Regions from separate parts of the Serratia sp. 2723 genome, predicted to be linked through region 2. Evidence: predicted binding sites of a transcription regulator. Region 2 holds the regulator's gene; each other region holds the start of a gene.
What was found. Region 2 encodes CRP, which controls carbon source genes, mostly activating them, when cyclic AMP is high. Its sites were predicted from a motif close to ATGTGANNNNNNTCACAT; they were not measured.
Positions count from the first base shown of each region.

Region 1 (5,211 bases), on a different contig from region 2:
CGGGCAACCTGCGTTCAGCGTGATGTCTTGCGACAATATGCCGGAAAACGGCCATGTAACGCGTAACGTAATCACCGCCTATGCTAAAGCGCTCGATCCGGCTTTGGCTATATGGATCGAAACCCACGTCAGCTTCCCTTCCACCATGGTCGACCGCATCGTGCCAGCCGTGACGCCAGACACCCTGGCCCAGGTCGCACAGCACACCGGCGTACAGGATCCGGCAGCCGTAGCCTGCGAACCGTTCCGCCAATGGGTGATTGAGGACAACTTTGTCGCAGGCCGCCCAGCCTGGGAACAAGCCGGTGCCGAACTGGTCAGCGATGTCTTGCCGTTCGAAGAGATGAAGCTGCGTATGCTGAACGGCAGCCACTCGTTCCTGGCCTATCTGGGTTATCTGGCAGGTTACCCACACATCAGCGACTGTATGCAGGATGGGCATTACGTCAATGCCGCCCGCCATCTGATGCTGGCTGAACAGGCTCCAACGCTCAACACGCCGGGCACCGATCTGGAGAAATACGCCGATTCCCTGCTGGCACGTTATCGCAACACGGCATTGAAACACCGCACCTGGCAGATCGCCATGGACGGTACGCAAAAGCTGCCGCAGCGCATGCTGGATCCGGTGCGCTGGCATCTGGCCAACGGCAGTGATTTTGATTGCCTGGCGCTGGGCATAGCGGGTTGGATGCGTTACGTCGGGGGTAAGGATGAACAGGGTCAACCGATCGACATCAGCGATCCATTGCGTGAGGAAATTGCCCAGCGCGTCGCCAACAGTGCTGAAGGTGAGCCTCGCGTGACGGCGTTACTGCAAATGACCTCGGTGTTCGGACGCGACCTGCCGGATAATCAACGCTTCGTCAATGCCGTGACCAGTGCTTATCTGGCGCTGTTGGCGCGGGGAGCTAAAGCGACGTTGGCAAGAGTACTGGCGCGTTAATAGAAAAGCATGGAATGTGGGTGGATTTATCCGCCCTCTTTCACGGGTTAATCTGCTAGTATGGTGGCATTCACTATTACCCTCATATATTGATTGTCGCCATGTCAGAATCGTACATCCTCACGAATAACGTCCCGGTCAATCAGCAGATCTATCGTTTCCTGCGCAAAGATATTGTCGATTGCACCATCCCACCGGGCACGTTGCTTTCCGAGAAAGAGATCTCCACCCGTTTCAGTGTTTCACGCCAGCCGGTGCGCGAAGCCTTTATCAAACTGGCCGAAGCGGGACTGGTGCAGATCTTGCCGCAGCGCGGCACCTTCGTGATGAAAATTTCCGCCAAACGGGTGGCCGACGGGCGCTTTATCCGTCAGGCGGTGGAGTGTGCCATCGTGCGACGCGTTGCCACCAGCATCACCCCCGAGCAACTGATGACGCTGGAGCATAACCTGCATCGTCAGGAGCTGGCGGCACAGAATAATCAGATCCGCGAGTTTTTGGCGCTGGACGACGAATTCCACCATCTGCTGACGCAAATGGCCAACTGTGCCCTGGCGTGGGAAACCATCGAGACCATCAAAGCGACGATGGACCGGGTGCGCTTCCTCAGCCTGAGCGAAGTGTCACCGCCGGAGAATCTGATCCACCAGCATTACCGCATTTTTGAGGCACTGAAAGCCCAGGATCCGGATGCCGCGGAGCGGGCCATTCACGAGCATTTGCAGGAGATGATCTACTCGATCACCCCAATTGCCCTGCAAAATACCGACTGGTTTGAAGCCGAGTAAAAGCTGTTCCCCTCTCCGACCAGGAAAGGGGACGCCATCAACAAGCGCTCACTCGCAAATTTTGCCTTCTAAATAGCATTTCTTCTCAATCGCATCTATTGTCTCTTCGCATCATCAGGTTTTGATTAGTATCTTTTGCATAGCTTCAATCACCGCTTTTGACTACGCCGGTGGCCAAATACCCAGAGTTACCGGTGTATAAAGAAGCTTTAACGGGAGTGAATCATGACGGATATTGCACAATTGTTAGGTAGGGAAGCGGAAAACCTTTTGCAACATCGCTGTACTACCATCCCTGCTGAAAATCTGTATCTGCCCGGTGGCGATTTCGTTGATCGAGTGATGATCGATAACAACCGCCCAAACAGCGTGCTGCGCTCAATGCAAACCTTGCTGAACCATGGCCGCCTGGCGGGCACCGGGTACCTGTCGATCCTGCCGGTCGATCAGGGCGTGGAGCACTCTGCCGGGGCCTCATTTGCCGCCAACCCACTCTATTTTGATCCGAAAAATATCGTTGAGCTGGCAATCGAAGCTGGCTGTAACTGCGTGGCTTCCACTTACGGCGTGCTGGCTTCGGTCTCCCGCCGCTACGCCCATAAGATCCCGTTCCTGGTCAAACTGAACCACAACGAAACCCTGAGCTATCCAACACAATACGACCAGACCCTGTATGCCAGCGTTGAGCAGGCATTCAATATGGGCGCGGTGGCGGTTGGTGCAACCATTTACTTCGGTTCCGAGCAATCACGCCGCCAGATTGAAGAGATCTCGATCGCCTTTGAGCGCGCTCACGAACTGGGCATGGTGACCGTATTGTGGGCCTATCTACGTAACCCTGCGTTCAACAAGGATGGCGTCGATTATCATTCCAGCGCCGATCTGACCGGCCAAGCCAACCACATTGCGGCCACCATCGGTGCCGATATCGTTAAACAGAAAATGGCCGAGAACAACGGCGGCTACCGTGCGGTCAAATTCGGTTATACCGACGATCGCGTCTATGACAAGCTGACCACCGATCACCCAATCGATCTGGTGCGCTACCAGTTGGCAAACTGCTACATGGGCCGTGCTGGTTTAATCAACTCTGGCGGCGCGGCAGGGGAAAACGATCTGCAAGAGTCAGTGCGTACCGCCGTGATCAACAAGCGGGCTGGCGGGATGGGCCTGATCCTGGGGCGTAAAGCGTTCAAGAAATCGATGAAGGATGGCATCGCCCTGATCAATGCCGTGCAAGACACCTACCTCGACAGCAGCGTCACCATCGCTTAATCGCTATATTTCATAATGTTAGTCATCAAGGCTCAGCACTGCTGGGCCTTTTTTCATTCCCTCATACCCACTGCCTTTGCATTTATATTTTCTTTTCTTTCAAATCAATCTTTCACAATAAAATATTTATCTTTCAAAATGTGATCTATTTAAAACAATAATAGCTATAAAGTGATTACTGTAGGGTCATGGCGACAGAGCCGCAGTTCGCTCCAGGCCATAGCATCCATCACAGGAGAATAAAATGATTGAGCTAATAACCCACGGAGCCGAATGGTTTATCGGCCTGTTCCAAAAAGGCGGGGAAGTGTTTGTCGGTATGGTGACCGGCATTTTACCGTTGTTGATCAGCCTGTTAGTTATCATGAACGCGTTGATCAAGTTTGTTGGCCAGGAACGTATCGAACGTTTGGCACAGCGCTGTGCCGGTAACCCGGTTTCACGCTACCTGCTACTCCCCTTGATCGGCACCTTTGTGTTTTGTAATCCGATGACGTTGAGTCTCGGACGTTTTATGCCAGAGAAATATAAACCCAGTTATTACGCCGCAGCCTCCTACAGTTGCCACTCCATGAACGGCCTGTTCCCCCATATCAACCCTGGCGAACTGTTCGTTTACCTCGGAGTTGCCAGCGGTTTGACCACGCTTGGCCTGCCGTTGGCTCCTCTGGCAGTGAGTTATTTCCTGGTTGGGCTGTTCACCAACTTCTTCCGCGGTTGGATCACCGATCTCACCACCAGCGTGTTTGAACGCAAGATGGGCATCCAACTGGATCGCCAGGTTCAACTTTAATTTGTGGAGTGCAGCATGAGTGCTTACATCCGTATCGAGAAAGGGGCCAGCGGCTGGGGTGGCCCACTGCAGTTGCCCATTACGCCTGGCAAGAAGATCGTCTATATCACCGCCGGTACTCGCCCGGCGATCGTCGACAAACTCAGCGATTTGACCGGCTGGCCTGCGGTAGACGGTTTCAAGGAAGGTGAACCACCGGCGGAAGAAATCGGTCTGGCGATTATCGACTGTGGCGGTACTTTGCGTTGCGGTATCTACCCTAAACGGCGCATTCCGACCATCAATATCCACGCGACCGGCCAGTCTGGCCCGCTGGCGCAGTTTATTCTGGAGGATATTTACGTTTCCGGCGTGCGGGAAAACAATATCAGCCTGGTCGAGATTGCCGAGGGTTCTGAGGCTCCCGCCCCCCAGGCGCAGCCGAAAGCCCGCGACTACGACACCAGCAAGAAAATCACCGAACAAAGCGACGGCTTGCTGGCCAAGGTTGGTATGGGCATGGGCTCGGTGGTGGCGGTGTTCTTCCAGGCTGGCCGTGACACCATCGACACCGTGTTGAAAACCATTCTACCGTTTATGGCCTTCGTCTCGGCGCTGATCGGTATCATCATGGCCTCCGGTCTCGGTGACTTTATCGCCCACGGCCTGACGCCGCTGGCCAACAGCCCAATCGGCTTGGTGACATTGGCGCTGATCTGTTCCTTCCCCCTGCTTTCGCCGTTCCTCGGCCCTGGCGCCGTCATCGCTCAGGTCATCGGCGTGTTGGTGGGCGTACAGATTGGTCTTGGCCATATCCCCCCTCAGTTGGCACTCCCGGCGCTGTTCGCCATTAACGCCCAGGCCGCCTGTGACTTTATCCCGGTGGGTCTGTCCCTGGCAGAGGCCAAGCAGGATACGGTGCGTGTCGGCGTCCCTTCGGTACTGGTTGGGCGCTTCCTCACTGGCGCACCTACGGTACTGATCACCTGGGCCGCATCGGCCTTTATCTATCAATAAATTGCCCGGAGGAAAACCATGAGCACCATTTTCCAGACCACCATCACCCAGATTGGCGGCTGCGCCCGTGACGCACTGCTGGACAACATGCTGATCACCTTCCGAGAAGGCGCACCGGCAGATATTGAAGAGTATTGCTTCATCCACCAGCACGGCGAGACCGCCGGTGAATTACAAACCGGGGACGTAATGGAGCTTGGCGATCGGCGCTACCCCATCACCGCCGTCGGAGAAGTTGCCACCCAGAACCTGCGCGAACTGGGCCATATCACCGTGCGTTTTGATGGCGAAACTCAGGCCGAATTCCCTGGCACGATCCACGTAACAGGCAGCACGCCCGCTGATATCCCGTTAGGCAGCACACTGAAATTTATCGCATAAGGAGTAGATCATGTCTGAAGTAGCTGTAGTGA
Region 1 covers NZ_JBNDIN010000009.1:116,531-121,741, reverse strand. Annotated here, with positions in the region: gene ABIE29_RS15165 (mannitol dehydrogenase family protein) at 1-946, shown strand, start outside; gene ABIE29_RS15160 (GntR family transcriptional regulator) at 1,048-1,734, shown strand; gene fbaB (class I fructose-bisphosphate aldolase) at 1,960-3,009, shown strand; gene srlA (PTS glucitol/sorbitol transporter subunit IIC) at 3,254-3,802, shown strand; gene srlE (PTS glucitol/sorbitol transporter subunit IIB) at 3,818-4,798, shown strand; gene srlB (PTS glucitol/sorbitol transporter subunit IIA) at 4,817-5,179, shown strand; gene srlD (sorbitol-6-phosphate dehydrogenase) at 5,190-5,211, shown strand, end outside.
Region 1: srlA (PTS glucitol/sorbitol transporter subunit IIC) is a predicted target of CRP. The motif match lies at 3,148-3,165, and genes of this name have one in related genera.

Region 2 (5,211 bases):
TGGCCGTCAGAGCTGATTCGCTGGTAAACACCAGCCAGATGCACAAGGCGCTGAGCAGAGAACTGAAGAAGATCACCCACGGCTCACGCCCTTGCAGGTAGCGCCCGACCAGCCAGCCGGTACCGAGTGAGGAGATCCAGATCCCCAGACCACCGGCGGCTACCACCATGCTGGAAACGTCAATTGGCATTCCCCGCTGCTGTACCAGGAATTTCGGCAGCCAGGCCATCAGGCCGTACGATGGGATGTTGATACAGAAGATCGCCACAAACAGCAGCAACACGATTGGGTTTTTCAGCAGGGCCTTATAGTTGGCTGCGGCTGCCCCAGCTTTGGCGGGTGCCGCCTGTGGCGGATTGGGAACCAGCCACAAGATGCAGGCGGCAATCACGAATGCCAGCAGACCTAGCGCAGAGAACGACCCACGCCAGCCGATGTGATCCAGGCAATAGACTGCGACCAGCGGCCCGACGGTCATCGCCAACCCGGCGGAGGACAGCAGAATGGACTGCGCGAAGGTGCGCTGTTCCAGTGGGAAATTCGCCACTACCGCCTTGGCGCAGGAACACGGATAGCCGGAGTGGCCAATACCGGACAGGAAGCGGAACGTCACCAGCAGGCCCAGGCCGAACCCCAGAATGCCGAAGCACAGGGCAAATCCCCCCAGCAGCAGTAACGAACTGCACAGCACTTTCTTAAAACCAAAGCGGTCATTGAGCCATCCCGCTGGTATCTGGAACAGGGAATACGCCAGGAAAAACATCCCGGTAATGTAGCCCAGTTGTTCCGGCTGTAGATTGAACTCGCGTTCGATAGGTAACAACGCAAAACCCATCACGGTTTTATCGATGTACACCACGACATAGCCCACAAACAGCAAAAAAATCATTAGCGAACGATTTTTCAACACTGATATTCCTTTAAGTTATCACCCAGGCTGCCTACCAGCTTGGCAGGCGTAATTTAATAATGTGATCCAAGTCACTTTATATTTTTAATAACAGTCACTTACAATAACACGCTGAAATTATCGCCTTTTACCGAGCGGCATAAGATACAATTTTGTAAGGGGTGATGCTTTTTATTGATAGGGTAGGGAATGCGCTATTTACCGAAGTTACAGCAGTTGAAAGTCTTCCAGCAGGTGATCCGCAGCGGCAGTATTCGCGGGGCCGCGCGCGCGCTGGAGCAGTCTCAACCGGCGGTGAGTCGTACCATCCGTGAACTGGAACAGACCCTGGAAACCCAGTTGATCATTCGCAGCAGCCAGGGAATGACGCTGACCGAAACCGGCCGCGCCTTCGCCCTGCGGATGCAGTTGATCCTGGAGGAATTGCAGCGCGCTGCCGATGAGATCCAGCAGTTGAATCAACATTCGCAAGGTAACGTCGCCATCGGCTGCTCTTCGCTACTGGCACTCACGGTATTACCCGAACTGGTCGAAGCCTTCAAACAGCCGTTTCCGCAAACCAATCTGCTGATCCGTGAGGCGCAGCTTTCTACCCTGCTACCAGCACTGCGCGAAGGCCGCCTGGATTTTGCCGTAGGTACCGTCAGCCCGGAGTTGCCGCTGGAGGATCTGGTACGAGAACCGCTGTTCAACGCTTCTTTTGGCATTATTGCGCGCCAGGGGCACCCGCTGGCTCAGGCAAACTGCCTGGATGAACTACGTGACGCCAAATGGTTATTGCCGGAAACCGATATGGGCTATTACCAGCAGCTGCGCGCGGTGTTGGGCACTTTCTATCAGCAATTGAGCCGATCGCCCATTCGCTCGGATTCAGTGACCTGCGGCTTGAATATGGTGTTGGAGGCGGATTATTTGACTATCGTGGCGCGGGCGATGAGCGCACCGTTCCATTTGCAGCATCGGCTGGTAACATTGCCTATCGACACGCTACCACAGGCTCAATATTGCGTACTGTATTCACAAAAATCGCCGCTAACCGTGACGGCACGGCGATTTCTTGATTTATTGCGAGCCCACTGCCTGCGCTACCCTTGGTAGGAGGATCACGCCACTTCGCGGATTTCGAAGCTGTGGCTGATGCTGGCGGCTTTACCCAACATCAAGGAGACGGAGCAGTATTTCTCGGCGGAAAGATCCACCGCGCGCTCTACAGTCTTATCGGTCAGCCCTTTGCCGGTGACAATAAAATGCAGGTTGATATGGGTAAACAGACGTGGCGCTTCTTCACGGCGCTCAGAGGTCAGTTTTACCTCACAGTCACGCACATCGTTACGCCCTTTTTGCAGGATCGACACCACATCAATGGCGCTACAGCCGCCGACGGACATCAACACCATTTCCATCGGGCTTGGCGCTTTATCGCCCGCGTTGCCATCCATCAAAACCTGGTGGCCGGACGCAGACTCACCCAGGAATGTCAGCCCTTCTACCCACTTAACTCTTGCCTGCATGTTACACACTCCGGTTAATTTCTTAAAAACAGGGTACGCTTTCGCATACATTCTGGCAACGTAACCTGATGCTAATCATGCTGAAGCGAGACAACACAAGACACCCGCCTCACTCTGTGCTACAAACAGAGCCGCAATAACTCTTTCCAGGTCACCGATTTCAGGGATACGTCCAAGGAAAGGCCCCTATATTGGTATGTTAACAGAATGTAGCTTGCAGCACTCCCCGCAAGTTAATATGCTAGAGCACAAGCGTATTTCTATAACACGCCTCAAAACCTGTTGATAGCCACAATTAAAACACCAGGCTATAAGCACGTTTTACAGGGAACTCTGACCCCTGTGATACAAGGCAGCGATAACAACAGAGGATAACAGCGAATGGTTCTCGGCAAACCGCAAACAGACCCGACTCTCGAATGGTTCCTGTCTCATTGCCATATCCACAAATATCCATCAAAGAGTACGCTGATTCACCAAGGTGAAAAGGCCGAAACGCTTTACTACATCGTCAAAGGCTCCGTCGCGGTGCTGATTAAAGATGAAGAAGGCAAAGAGATGATCCTGTCCTACCTTAACCAGGGGGATTTCATCGGCGAGCTTGGATTATTTGAAGAAGGCCAGGAGCGTAGCGCCTGGGTACGGGCCAAAACCGCCTGTGAAGTGGCTGAAATTTCCTACAAGAAATTCCGCCAGTTGATCCAGGTAAACCCGGATATCCTGATGCGCCTGTCCGCACAGATGGCTAACCGCCTGCAAGTCACCTCAGAGAAAGTGGGTAACCTCGCCTTCCTTGACGTTACTGGTCGCATTGCACAGACCTTGCTGAACCTGGCAAAACAACCTGATGCCATGACTCACCCAGACGGCATGCAGATCAAGATCACCCGCCAGGAAATTGGCCAAATCGTCGGTTGCTCACGTGAAACCGTCGGTCGTATTTTGAAAATGCTCGAAGATCAAAACCTGATCTCCGCACACGGCAAAACCATTGTCGTGTACGGTACGCGTTAATCCCCAGGGAAACGGTGCAGCAATGCGCCGTTTCTTTGCCTGCTGAATAGCCAACCATGTGGCGCCGTCTGATCTACCACCCGGAAGTCAACTACGCACTGCGGCAAACGCTGGTGTTGTGCCTGCCGGTGGCGTTTGGTTTGCTGATTGGCAACCTGCAACTCGGCATGCTGTTCTCGTTGGTGCCCGCCTGCTGCAACATTGCCGGGCTGGATACGCCACACAAACGCTTTTTCAAACGCCTGATCGTAGGTGGCTCTCTATTCGCACTCAGCAGCTTTCTGCTGCAACAAGCCCTGCTGTGGGACCTGCCGTTACCCTTGCTGATGTTGGCAATGGCGCTGTTACTCGGCGTCAGCGGTGAGATCAGCCCACTACATGCACGCCTGCTGCCAGCCGCACTGGTTGCCGCCATCTTTTCCCTCAGCATGGTAGGCACCGTACCAATCTGGTATGCCCCTTTGCTGTATATCGTTGGCACCGCCTGGTACGGGCTGTTTACCTGGGCCTGGTTCAAGCTGTGGAAAGAGCAGCCGATGCGCGAATCCTTAAGCCAGCTGTATATGCAGTTGGCGGACTATTTTGAAGCCAAATACTCATTACTGACGCAGCACACCGTTCCTGAAACGGCCCTGCCGCCGCTGTTGCAACGCCAACAGCAAGTGATGGATCTGATCAGTCTGCTATACCAACAGCTTAACTTCCTGCCCCATGCCGATAACCTGGAGCAGAAGCGCCTGCAACGCACGTTTCAGGTGGCGCTCGATTTGCAAGAGCACATCACCGTCAGCCTGCATCTGCCGGAAGAAGTGCAAAAGCTGGTGGAGCAAAGCCAGGCCGAAGCGATTATCCGCCGCAACGCCCAGGTGATCGCCACGCGCCTGCGGGTGGTGGCCGACGATATTCTCTATCATCGACACTCTGCGCGTTTCAGTATGAAGAATGAGCTGGCGGCGCTGGAAAAAGTGGCCTCACAACACGCAGATAATCCGGTTGGCCAGTTCTGCTATTACCACTTCAGCCGCATCGCACGCCTGCTGCGCACCCAGCACCCGCTTTACCGCCGCAATCTGATGGCCAATCAGTCACGGCTGCCGTTCTGGCCCGCGGTGGTGAGCTATCTGTCATTCAAATCCAACGCCCTGCGCAACGCCACCAGGCTGGGGGTCATTCTGGCGGCAGGCAGCAGCCTGGGCATGTTGTTCAACCTGCCAAAACCCTATTGGATCTTGCTGACCATCATGCTGGTCAGCCAAAACGGCTATAACGCTACGCGGGTGAGGATCCAGCACCGTGCCCTCGGCACGTTGGCCGGGTTGGTGATTGCCGCCGGGCTGTTGCAACTGCAGATGCCGGAGAACGTGACGCTGAGCATCATGTTGGCGATCACCCTGGCAGCCTATCTGATCCTGCGGAAAAACTACGGGCTGGCGGTGATGGGCTTCACCGTGACCGCCGTCTACACCTTGCAGCTCCTGGCGCTGAATGGCACCCATTTCCTGGTCCCCCGCCTGATCGATACCCTTATCGGCTGCGTATTGGTGTTTGGCGGCACGATCTGGCTATGGCCGCAGTGGCAGAGTGGCCTGCTACGTAAAAACGCCCATCAGGCGCTGGAGCACGATCAGACGGCATTACGCTTATTGCTTGAAGAACAGGAGCCGGACCCCAGCGAACTGGCCTACACGCGTATGCAGGTCAATCAGGCGCATAACGCCCTGTTTACCTCGCTCAATCAGGCAATGCAGGAACCGGGGTTTGAATCGAATTATCTGG
Region 2 covers NZ_JBNDIN010000010.1:132,645-137,855, reverse strand. Annotated here, with positions in the region: gene ABIE29_RS16050 (MFS transporter) at 1-910, opposite strand, end outside; gene ABIE29_RS16045 (LysR substrate-binding domain-containing protein) at 1,100-2,008, shown strand; gene ABIE29_RS16040 (OsmC family protein) at 2,014-2,421, opposite strand; gene crp (cAMP-activated global transcriptional regulator CRP) at 2,803-3,435, shown strand; gene ABIE29_RS16030 (YccS/YhfK family putative transporter) at 3,492-5,211, shown strand, end outside.

Region 3 (5,211 bases), on a different contig from region 2:
TCTCAACCTGGGCACCAACGGGGGTGAAAGCTGCCCTGCTTCACTGAGTGACCGGCTGGTCACCTGTTGTCAGCAACAGCAGCAGTTCAGCCACGTACTCAACGGGCGCTTTAAAGGGGGCTACATTACCCGTGCCTATGGCCAACCGCAGAAAAACCAGCACGCGGTGCAATTGGAGTTGGCGCAGGTGAACTATATGTCTGAGCAGACATTTGAATTTGATGCCGCCCGTGCCGCACCTTTACAACACTTGTTGCAGCAGATGATAGAAAGCATGCTGGCCTGGGGCGAGCAACAACGTTAACCCGTTCCTTCTCCGGTGCAGCTATCGTGCCGGAGTCGGCCTTATCCCCTCCTGTCTTTCACGCCCTTCCATGACGATTTGAGCACTGCATCCCAATTTTGATGGAAAGGTTGCCCACTGGTCTGAACAGCGCACAAAACAGCGGCCCGTGACTTTTGCCTTGCGCCACAATTGGGCCACTTTCATCCCAAGCCCACCCGTTGTCAGCGGTCTTACGGCAGAGATCAGGGATTGAAAGACCACCCTTGCCATACCCGCCAACCACTTCTGTACCGTGGCTGTGGTAAACACTCGTGTGTACTCGGCCACAGTAGTGTGTGGCGTTCGTTACCTCAGGAGGAAACCATGTCTGACACCCCGCTAAACTGGCGCGCCGCACAGGCAGCCGCTGCTCACCTATTGGCAGGTTGGCAAACCCCAGGCCAACCCGGTGGGGCTATCACCCTGTTTGACAAAGATAACACCCAGGCGGTTGTGTGTGCTGGGCTGGCCGATCTGGCACGCTGCGATCCCTTCACTGCCGATACCGTGGTGCGCTATGCCTCCATCACCAAACATATTTTTGCCGCGCTGGCGCTCAATGCCACCGACAACGCCCTGCAGCTTGACGATCGCCTTGGCAATCTACTGCCCGAACTGCAGGGACAACTGGCGGAGGTGACGGTAGGCCAGGCTTTGGACATGACCAGCGGGCTACCCGATATTCGACAAACGCTGGGGCTGCTTGGCATCTCGGTCAACACCGTCAGTGAGGCCCAACCGGTGATGGAGTTTATCCATGATTTAACCCGGCTCAACTACCCGGCGGGCAGTGAGATCGCCTACACCAATACCGGCTACCGCCTGGTAGAGGCGGCGCTGAAGACTAAAGGGTACGCTTTTGATGCTCTGGTTCAGCAACATCTGGCCCGCCCTCTGGACGTGCAGCTACAAGCCCCCGAAAGCTGGTTTGATGTGGTGCCTGGGCTAGCTCCTGGCTATTGGCATACGGCTAAAGGTTGGCAGCAGACCAGCGCCGGTTTGCATCTCTCCGCCTCTGGCAGCCTGACAGGGAGCGCCAACGCCCTCACCCGCTGGTTGCAATGCCTGCTGGCCAATAGCGGCCCAGGCAAAGAGGTTCTGACGCAGCTCAGTGCCCCACGTCGGCTCAGCCAGGGCCAAATCAGCCATTATGGACTTGGGCTGGCGCGAACGCCGCTTGGCAGCCTGACATTACTGGGCCACGGCGGTTCTCATGCCGGTTATAAGACCTATTTTCTGCTAGCGCCAGACCGGCAAGCCGGTGCTTTGCTGGTCGCTAACCGTGAAGATTGTGACAGCTTTGCCATCATTTTACAGGTGATGGCGGCGCTGCTGAGTGAACCGCTGCCCCAACGCAGCACGGCGATCCCAGATGGGATCTACGCCACCCGGGCGGAACCCTATTGGTTGGAGGTTAAAGGGGGCAACGTGGCTTATCTGGGCAGCAACGAACCGCTGTATCAAAGTGAAGACGGTTATGCGGTATCGCTCTCGGCCCATCAGCCAATGCGTCTTAAGTGGACAGGTGAAGCCATAGAAGGTGAAGTTGGCCACGTTGCACGCCGCTTTCTGCCGGTGGCTAGCGAAACGGTTTGTCTCAAACAGGTTCAAGGGCACTGGTATCATCCACAATACCGCACCGCGTTCGAAATTTGCGGCAACCAGATCCACATCGGGGTCGGCCCGGCGGTGCAAACAGGCACCCTGAGTTCGCTGGGAGATGGGAGGATATTGGTTGAAAGCAACGATGGACCCAGCCTGAATCGGTTCTGTCTGTATTTCCGCGGTTACCAGGTCGATCTGATCGCCAGCCGTAGCCGGGTACTGACGTTCAAAAAGAACATCAGCGCCCGCACGTAAAAGTTCGCCACGCTCTGTAGGGGCGCCGCATTGTGCGCCCGTTTAGCCGCTTTGCCTCATCAGCAGGTCACTGCTCGACCTATCATTCACGCCAGTTATAAAAAAATAGATCGTGGTTAGAAGACAAAAAATTGTTCATGCTCAAAACTACTCATGATATCCGAGTGAATTCCGTAGATTTTTCTTGCGGCCAAATAAGCCATCCAGTAATTTTAGTGGGCTGCGAAGATGAGTAAACCTGCTCTTTTTCGTTGCACCTCAAACCCATCTTATGTCATCGATAAATGATAGTGCGCTATTTCCCGCCGCCCTATGCGGGAATTCCTTTACTATTTTTCACTGCCGACACGCCTCTTTTCAGTGTTTTTCGTTGCGGTTTTGTTGCTGATAATTTACCTTTAGGCCTTGCGAACCTCAACCACTCGGCATGGCGATACCGCTATTTCTGGGCGTTTAGGAGTTATACCCATGCACATGACGCTGATGGAGTACATCCAGCTGCACTTTAATGGCGATATTTATCGCTATGCACAATTTGAAGGTGTCAGCCGTGAGCAGATCCTCAACTGGATCGACAATGAGTGCTACGTTATCAAGGGTAAATTGTTTATGCCGGTTAAACATTTACCCGCGGAAAGTTAGCTAAAATGATGAAAAAAACCCCGCCAGCGCGGGGTTTCCTGTTTCTGATACCACGGAAAATCAGAAGTTATAACCGGCAACCAGGTAGTAACCCCAGCCAGTAGACTTGATTGGCCCCTGCGGCGTACCGATATCCACCCCATCCTGCCATTGACCACCGTTATGGAAGTAACGCGCCACAAAGGAGTAATGCCAGTGATCGTAGTTCAGCGCCAGAATGTGGCTGGAGGCGATAGAGTTGCTGGTACGCGCCTGGCGGCCATTCACTACGAAGTTGTCGCTGCCCAGATCGGAGTCAAAGTCAAAGTTGGTGAAACCGATATAGCTCAGGTTGCCGCCCCACATTTCGGTCAGCGGTACAAAGTATTTCACCTTGAAGCGATAGCCGTCCCAACTGTTCTCGTTGGATGCACCATAGTTCTGCCATTGGTATTTGGCATAAATGTTCATCGACAGGCTCATCGGCAGACCGGTTTCGATATCGGTGCCCAGGCCCATATACCAGGTGCTTTGACGGGAGGCGTTGTTACGCCCCATGTCGTAAACGTAGTTGTTGGCAAAATACCACTCTTTGAACGGCCCAAAGCCCAGGTTGGTGCCGGTCAGTTTGTCGATAGAGAAGCGCGGTTCGATCTCCATAAACAGCGGTGAACCTTTATCCCAGATGCCGCGGTTTGGCGTGTTACCGGTGCCGAAGAACTTTGGCACGTCCACATAGCCATAGAAATCCAGCCAGTCTTTCTTGGCAAAGGCTTCATACTCCAGATACACGTCATTGTTCAGCTGCGGCCCGAAGCGGGTATGGTAGCTGCCTACTACGTTGACACTCTGATGCCACCAGTCTGACAGAAACTGGCTGTCTTTGCTTTCTGCCGCCATGGAAGCGGGGCTGAAAGACGCGGAGAGAAGCACACCTGCTGCGAGAGCTATTTTCTTCATTTTAATACCACATGCTGAGTGGGCCATTCCCTGCCCGTTAGAATGATATGAGTCTGGCGACGCCTGTTGTAAACAAACGGTTACCTATTACTGGTTGCCGTGCGCATTATAGAAAGCACTCACTGTAATAATCTGTGATCCAGTTAGGCATTTTATCATTGCGTAATCGATTGCGTTCTCATTTTTCAAAATAAATTGCAGTGCAAAACATTTTTGATGTGATTTTCATCATATCGATAAATTTTCAATCGACGATTTTTGGTGTCTTTGTGTTCGACACCAAATTTTAACCTGGAGTGAAAAAGCACGTAAAAAAGCCGACGCTTATGTCGGCTTAGTGGCAGGCTGGCCCAGTATACGGCCCCCCTTACATGGCGAACCGGTTGGTTTTTTCAGCGGGCTCCGGGTACGGCCTTGGCAATGTTCTCTTGCCGGAATACCACCTCATCACCCGTGGCAATTTCCCATTGGCTGACGGGGATATCGATTTTCGGCGAGGCCACGACTACCGAACCATGGATCAGCTTATCGTCACGGCGCAGGATCATCACATCCAACTGATACTCATGCGGCAGATTAGAGGTGGTCAGGCGCACGATATCGCCGGTGCTGAAGCTGTGACCATTTAGCGCTGGCTGCTGAATAAATTGAATATCTTTTCTCATTTTCCCACTCCTTCTGGCGAAGCACTTACCTTGAGATTAGATCGAAATTCATGACTTTGCTGCTCGCCAAAGCAAAAATAAGCGTTAATTGGCGCGGGTAGCCCGCCAGCAAATCAGCGATCCTGACGTCACCATCATCACCCCCTGCCAGAAGTTGAGAGTCAGCGCAGTGCTGAGTACCACAGCGGCAAACACCGATGACAGCACCGGGGTAAAGTAAGATACGGTCGCCAGCAGCGTCATATTGCCATGCAGGATCCCGACGTTCCAAGCGGCATAGCCAGCCCCCATCGCCGAACCCACGCACAGCAACGCCACCACAACCGGCAGGCTGAAGTGCATGCCGCTTTCATTACTGAAAGGATAAATCAGCCACAGCGCCAGCGCGGTCAGGGAGATAAACAGCACTACCGCGTTTTTGCCCTGGGCGATCCTCTTGGTCACGTTGCAATAGATGGCCCAAATCACCGCTCCACTGAACGCCAGCCCGTAACTCAACGGATTGCTGCGCACGTTAGCCAGCATTTGCGCCGGTGACCAACCGCCGCTGCCACTCATGATCCAGCCGATACCGAACAGGGAGAGCAACAAGCCAGGCACCACCCACCATTTGGCCTTTTGCCCGTTGAACAGGATGGCCATCAGCACCGTAAAGCAGGGCCAAAGATAGTTGATCATCCCCAGCTCAATGGCCTGCATACGGTTGCTGGCATAGCCCAGTGATAACGAGAGGCAGATCTCATACAGCACAAACAGCAGGCTGCCGAGGATCAGATAGGA
Region 3 covers NZ_JBNDIN010000005.1:334,718-339,928, forward strand. Annotated here, with positions in the region: gene hutG (N-formylglutamate deformylase) at 1-304, shown strand, start outside; gene ABIE29_RS10465 (serine hydrolase domain-containing protein) at 650-2,185, shown strand; gene ABIE29_RS10470 (hypothetical protein) at 2,654-2,827, shown strand; gene ABIE29_RS10475 (nucleoside-specific channel-forming protein Tsx) at 2,888-3,766, opposite strand; gene ABIE29_RS10480 (hypothetical protein) at 4,159-4,431, opposite strand; gene yddG (aromatic amino acid DMT transporter YddG) at 4,516-5,211, opposite strand, start outside.
Region 3: ABIE29_RS10475 (nucleoside-specific channel-forming protein Tsx) is a predicted target of CRP. The motif match lies at 3,983-4,000, and genes of this name have one in related genera.

Region 4 (5,211 bases), on a different contig from region 2:
CCCCGGTCACCAGGCGCCCGCTCATCCCACCGATCGAGTTACCGCTGATATACAGGCCCATAGAAAAGGCTACGAAGCTCGGGTGGATCTCTTCGCTCAGATAGGTCATACCGACGGCCGCAACCCCGCTCAACGAAAGCCCAATCAGCGCCCGCATCAGCAAGATGCCGTGCCAACTGGTCATGAAGGCACAGATCAGCGTGCAGATTGCCGCCAACAGCAGGGCTACCACCATCACCGACTTGCGGCCAATCGCATCTGACAGCGGACCGGTAAACATCAGGCCTATGGCCAACAATCCAGTGGAGAAGGAGAGAGAAAGACTGCTTTCGGCCGGGGAAATGCCAAAATCTTGCGAAAGCACCGGCAGGATCGGTTGCACACAGTACAGCAACGCAAAGGTAGCCAGCCCGGCAGAGAACAACGCCAAGGTTACGCGCATAAACTGCGGTGTACCGCGTTCGATGTAGGGGAGTTTATTTAGCGTGGTGCGTTTGGTGGTTGGAGCACTGTCAGGGGCTGGCAGCGTTTTTGGCATACTGGCCGCAGAACGCGAAACGGTTGTCACAACTGTTCCTTACCGGGTTCGGGAGATGAAAAACAGGCTTTGAATCACAAAATCATAGGGAGCGGCCAGTTTTTTGTCTAATATATTAATCAACCTAATTAAGATGTTTAAAGTATGAATATCGAGCTCAGACATTTGCGCTATTTTGTCGCCGTCGCCGAAGAGCTGCATTTTGGCCGGGCTGCAGAGCGGTTACGGATTTCCCAGCCGCCCCTTAGCCAACAGATCCAGGCGCTGGAGGAGATGGTGGGGGCGCGTTTGCTGGCGCGCAATAATCGTAATGTCAGCCTGACCCAGGCGGGGGAGATGTTCCTGAAAGAAGCCTATCAGGTGCTTGCCCAGGTCAACCGGGCGGCAGAGAAGGCGGCGCGCCTGGAGCGTGGCGAACTGGGTGAACTGACGATTGGCTTCACCTCTTCGGCTCCGTTTATCAGCGTGGTTTCCCGTAGCTTGCGAGCATTTCGCCAGTTATCTCCAGATGTGCATATCAAAATGCGCGAGGTGAACACCAAGCAACAGCTTGAGCCGCTGCTCAACGGTGACCTGGATCTGGGCGTGATGCGCAATACCCGCTTGCCGGAGGCATTGCAGCATCAGTTGTTATTACGCGAGCCCTTGCTTGCCGTGGTACCGAATGGCCATCCGTTAACCCAAAAGGCAACTGGCACGCTGCGTTTCAGCGATTTGGCTCTGGAACCCTTCGTGTTCTTTTCCCGTGAAGTCGGCACCGCACTGTACGACGAAATTCTGGCTTTGCTGGCCAATGCCGGGATCGCCCCTTACATCACGCAGGAAGTGGGAGAAGCGATGACCATTATCGGTCTGGTCGCGGCCGGGTTGGGGATTTCCATTCTGCCGATGTCCTTTGGCCGGGTGAAGATCGATGGGGTGACCTATCTCCCCTTGGCCGAACCCGAGGCGATGACCGAGGTCTGGTTGGTGCATCATCGCAGCAGGCCGTTAACGGCTGCGGCCAAGGCGTTAATGGCGCTGATGCTCGGGCCAAAAGCTGGGTAAATAAGAGACGTTTTTGGACGGAAATCTCGGTGAATCTGTGCTGTTAATCACATAACGAATCAAATAGTTGACGCTGTATTCCAAAAGCCCCACCATAGCCTCTAATCTTTATTTAGAAGCGCGAAAAATAGCAGGAGCGGGTGTGTGATTGCGGATGGGCAGCCTGGGCATATTGATCAGATCAAGCAAACCAATGCAGGGGCAGTTTACCGGCTGATAGATCGGCTGGGGCCGATTTCGCGCATCGAATTATCCAAGCGGGCACAGCTGGCGCCAGCCAGTATCACCAAGATAGTGCGTGAACTGCTCGAAGCGCATCTGGTTAAAGAAACCGAATATCAGGAAGTTGGTAGCCGTGGCCGCCCGGCCGTTGGCCTGGTGCTGGACACCGAAGCCTGGCATTACCTTTCTGCACGTATCAGCCGTGGCACTATTACCCTGGCGTTGCGCGATCTCAGTAGCAAGCTGGTGATTGAAGAACTGCTGCCGCTAACAGCCGAACATCCTGAGCCATTATTACAACGCATCGTCAGCGAAGTAGACCAGTTTTTTATCCGCCACCAAAGCAAACTGGAACGTTTAACCGCCATCGCCATCACGCTGCCTGGCATGATTGATACCGCTGCAGGTATTGTTCACCGCATGCCGTTTTATGACATCAACGAAATGGCGTTGGGGCCAGCGCTAGAGGCACTGACGGGCCTGCCGGTTTATGTTCAGCATGATATCTGTGCCTGGACAATGGCAGAGGCGCTGTATGGCGCATCCCGTGGCAGCCACAACGTCGTTCAGGTCGTCATCGATCATAACGTCGGCGCAGGGGTGATCACTAACGGACGCGTACTGCATTCGGGCAGCAGCAGCGTGGTGGAGATTGGTCACACACAGGTCGATCCTTACGGAAAACGCTGCTATTGCGGTAACCATGGTTGCCTGGAAACGGTCGCCAGCATTGAAAACATGTTGGAAATTGCCCAGCAACGTCTGGGAGGGTCGATGTCTTCGATGCTGCATGGCGCGCCATTGACCGTGGAGTCCTTATGTGACGCCGCGCTGGCAGGGGATCAATTGGCCAAAGATATTATTCTTGGCGTCGGGCACAGCGTTGGGCGCATCGTGGCGATCATGGTCAACCTGTTCAACCCGGAAAAAATCCTGGTAGGTTCGCCGTTGAACCGTGCCGCAGAAATCCTGCATCCGGCGATTGCTTCGTGCATTCGTCAGCAATCCTTGCCTGCGTACAGCGAGCATGTGCAAGTGGAATCCACCCAATTCTTCAACCAAGGCACCATGCCGGGAGCCGCGCTGGTAAAAGAAGCCATGTATAACGGTTCTTTGCTGGTCAAGTTGCTACAAGGTTGATTTACCCTGTAGTTAGGCGACAAGCTTATTCATACTCAGGAGCTTTGGTAAGTGACTGAGGTGGATAAGTGCAGGTAACAACGCTACAACCTGAAATCCATCGGCTATATTAATTATTCTTATCAGAGTTTCTTATTATTTACCGCCAAAAGATTGAGCTACCTCAAGCCCCTGTTGAGTTGCATCCCCTAGACTTTTGCCGTAGGACGACTCTCGTCGTGATTTACGGCGATTTTTCAGGTTAACGAGGTTCAAGGCAATCTATTCATGTTAAAGCGTTTATTTGTTACAGGCACGGATACCGACGTAGGCAAAACTGTGGTTTCTCGCGGTTTATTGCAGGCTTTCGCCGCGCAAGGTCGCTCAGTAGCGGGTTATAAGCCCGTTGCGACAGGCTGCCAGGAAACCAGCGAAGGCATTCGCAATAGAGACGCTTTAGTTTTACAGGCCTCTTCCTCATTGCCGCTGTCCTATGACGAAATCAATCCGATCACCTGCCTGGATGAGGTGTTTCATGCCCATGCAACCCAGGATATTGATTACGGACTGATGAGCCGTGGTTTGCACCATCTTGCCGCCAAGGCCGATACGGTAGTGGTTGAGGGCAGCGGCGGCTGGCGGGTATTGATGAACGATCTCCGTCCTTATGCCGAGTGGGTGGTGCAGGAACAACTGCCGGTTATCCTGGTGGTTGGGATCAAGCTGGGCTGTGTCAGCCACGCGTTATTGACCGCACAGGCAATTATTAACGATGGCTTACCATTGCTGGGCTGGGTGGCTAATCGTATCAACCCTGGTTTAGCGCACTATGCTGAAACTATCGATGCGATGCAGCAGCGTATTCCGGCTCCGTTGCTGGGGGAGATCCCGTATCTGCCGCGCGCGGAACAACGTGAGCTGGCGCAGTATCTGGATGTTTCGCAGCTGGTTGATCGCTACACATTGTGATAAACCGACAGCGGGCGTAGTCCACGAGCAATCGTGGTGGCGATAACGCAAGCCAACAGAATGCCCGGCAGCAGGGTATATTCTCCGGTCATCTCAAACACCATTAATGCTGCCATAATGGGCGCATGAGTGGTGGCAGCCAGCAATGTCGCCATACCGGTCAACGCCAGTAGGATGGGCACTGCAGTACCCAATTCCGGCCACAGGCCAAACATCTGGCCCACTACCGAGCCCAATGCGGCCCCCACGAATAAGGTTGGCGTGAACACGCCACCAGGTGCACCTGAACCACTACTGGCCAGTAGTGCTAACAGTTTGCAAATCAGGATCGCACCGACCAGCAACATCCCCGGTGGTGCCGAGAGTAAAGATTGCACCACGCTATAGCCATTTCCCCAGACTTCGGGATACAGCAAGGAAAGCAACCCGACGATCAGCCCGCCAAGTGCCAGCTGTAACGGTGGTATGAGGTTGAGCGAGCGAAACGCCCGGCCGCTGGCCGCCATCGCCCACAGAAACAGCGGGCCACAAACTCCCGCCAGTATGCCCACCAAAGCCATTAACAGATATTGCACTGGCCAGGGAGCAGCAAGTGGCTCCACGATATAGAGCGGAGCCTGGCCACCGTTCAGCAGATTGGTCATCAGCAGCGCGCTCACGGCGGCGATCACCACCGGGCCAAGCGAGGCCAGCATCAGGGAGCCAAACAGGATTTCCGCGATAAACAGGCTGCCAGCCAGCGGGGCATGATAGGCGCTGGCCATCCCGGCAGCGGCCGCGCAAGCTACCCACAATTTCCATTCTTTCGCCGGCGTAAAGCGCTGGGCAAACACCGATCCCACCAACGCCCCCAGCAGGATCATCGCCCCCTCGCGCCCAATGGTGCTGCCGCTGGAAACCACCAGCAGTGAGGCCAGGCATTTTATCAGGCTGGCGTTAACGGCCAGCCGCCCGTCACCGGCTTCAATCGCTTCCATATAATCCGTTGGAGCGATGGGTTTTTGATGTTGGTAACGCTGGTAGATCCACAACAAAAAGCCCGCTGCCAATCCACCCAACGCTGGCGTCAACGCTCTCCGCCATCCGGGTAGTGCGGCAGCAGCGGCCACCAAACTGCCTTCATCGTGATCCAGCAACAGCCATTCAAGCCCGAGCATGGCGCGGTGAAATAACCACACTGCCAACGCAGCACAAATGCCGAGTAGGATGGCAATAAACAGATGGCGCAGCAGGGCGCGATAGTGATGCAGAGGGACCAATTGTTTCATGCGTCGGCAGATGGTGAAGAATAAGAGGTTCAGGTGGGCATTGTGCTT
Region 4 covers NZ_JBNDIN010000005.1:148,501-153,711, reverse strand. Annotated here, with positions in the region: gene ABIE29_RS09570 (MFS transporter) at 1-538, opposite strand, end outside; gene ABIE29_RS09565 (LysR substrate-binding domain-containing protein) at 683-1,585, shown strand; gene mlc (sugar metabolism global transcriptional regulator Mlc) at 1,730-2,947, shown strand; gene bioD (dethiobiotin synthase) at 3,215-3,895, shown strand; gene clcB (voltage-gated ClC-type chloride channel ClcB) at 3,883-5,163, opposite strand.
Region 4: mlc (sugar metabolism global transcriptional regulator Mlc) is a predicted target of CRP. The motif match lies at 1,621-1,638, and genes of this name have one in related genera.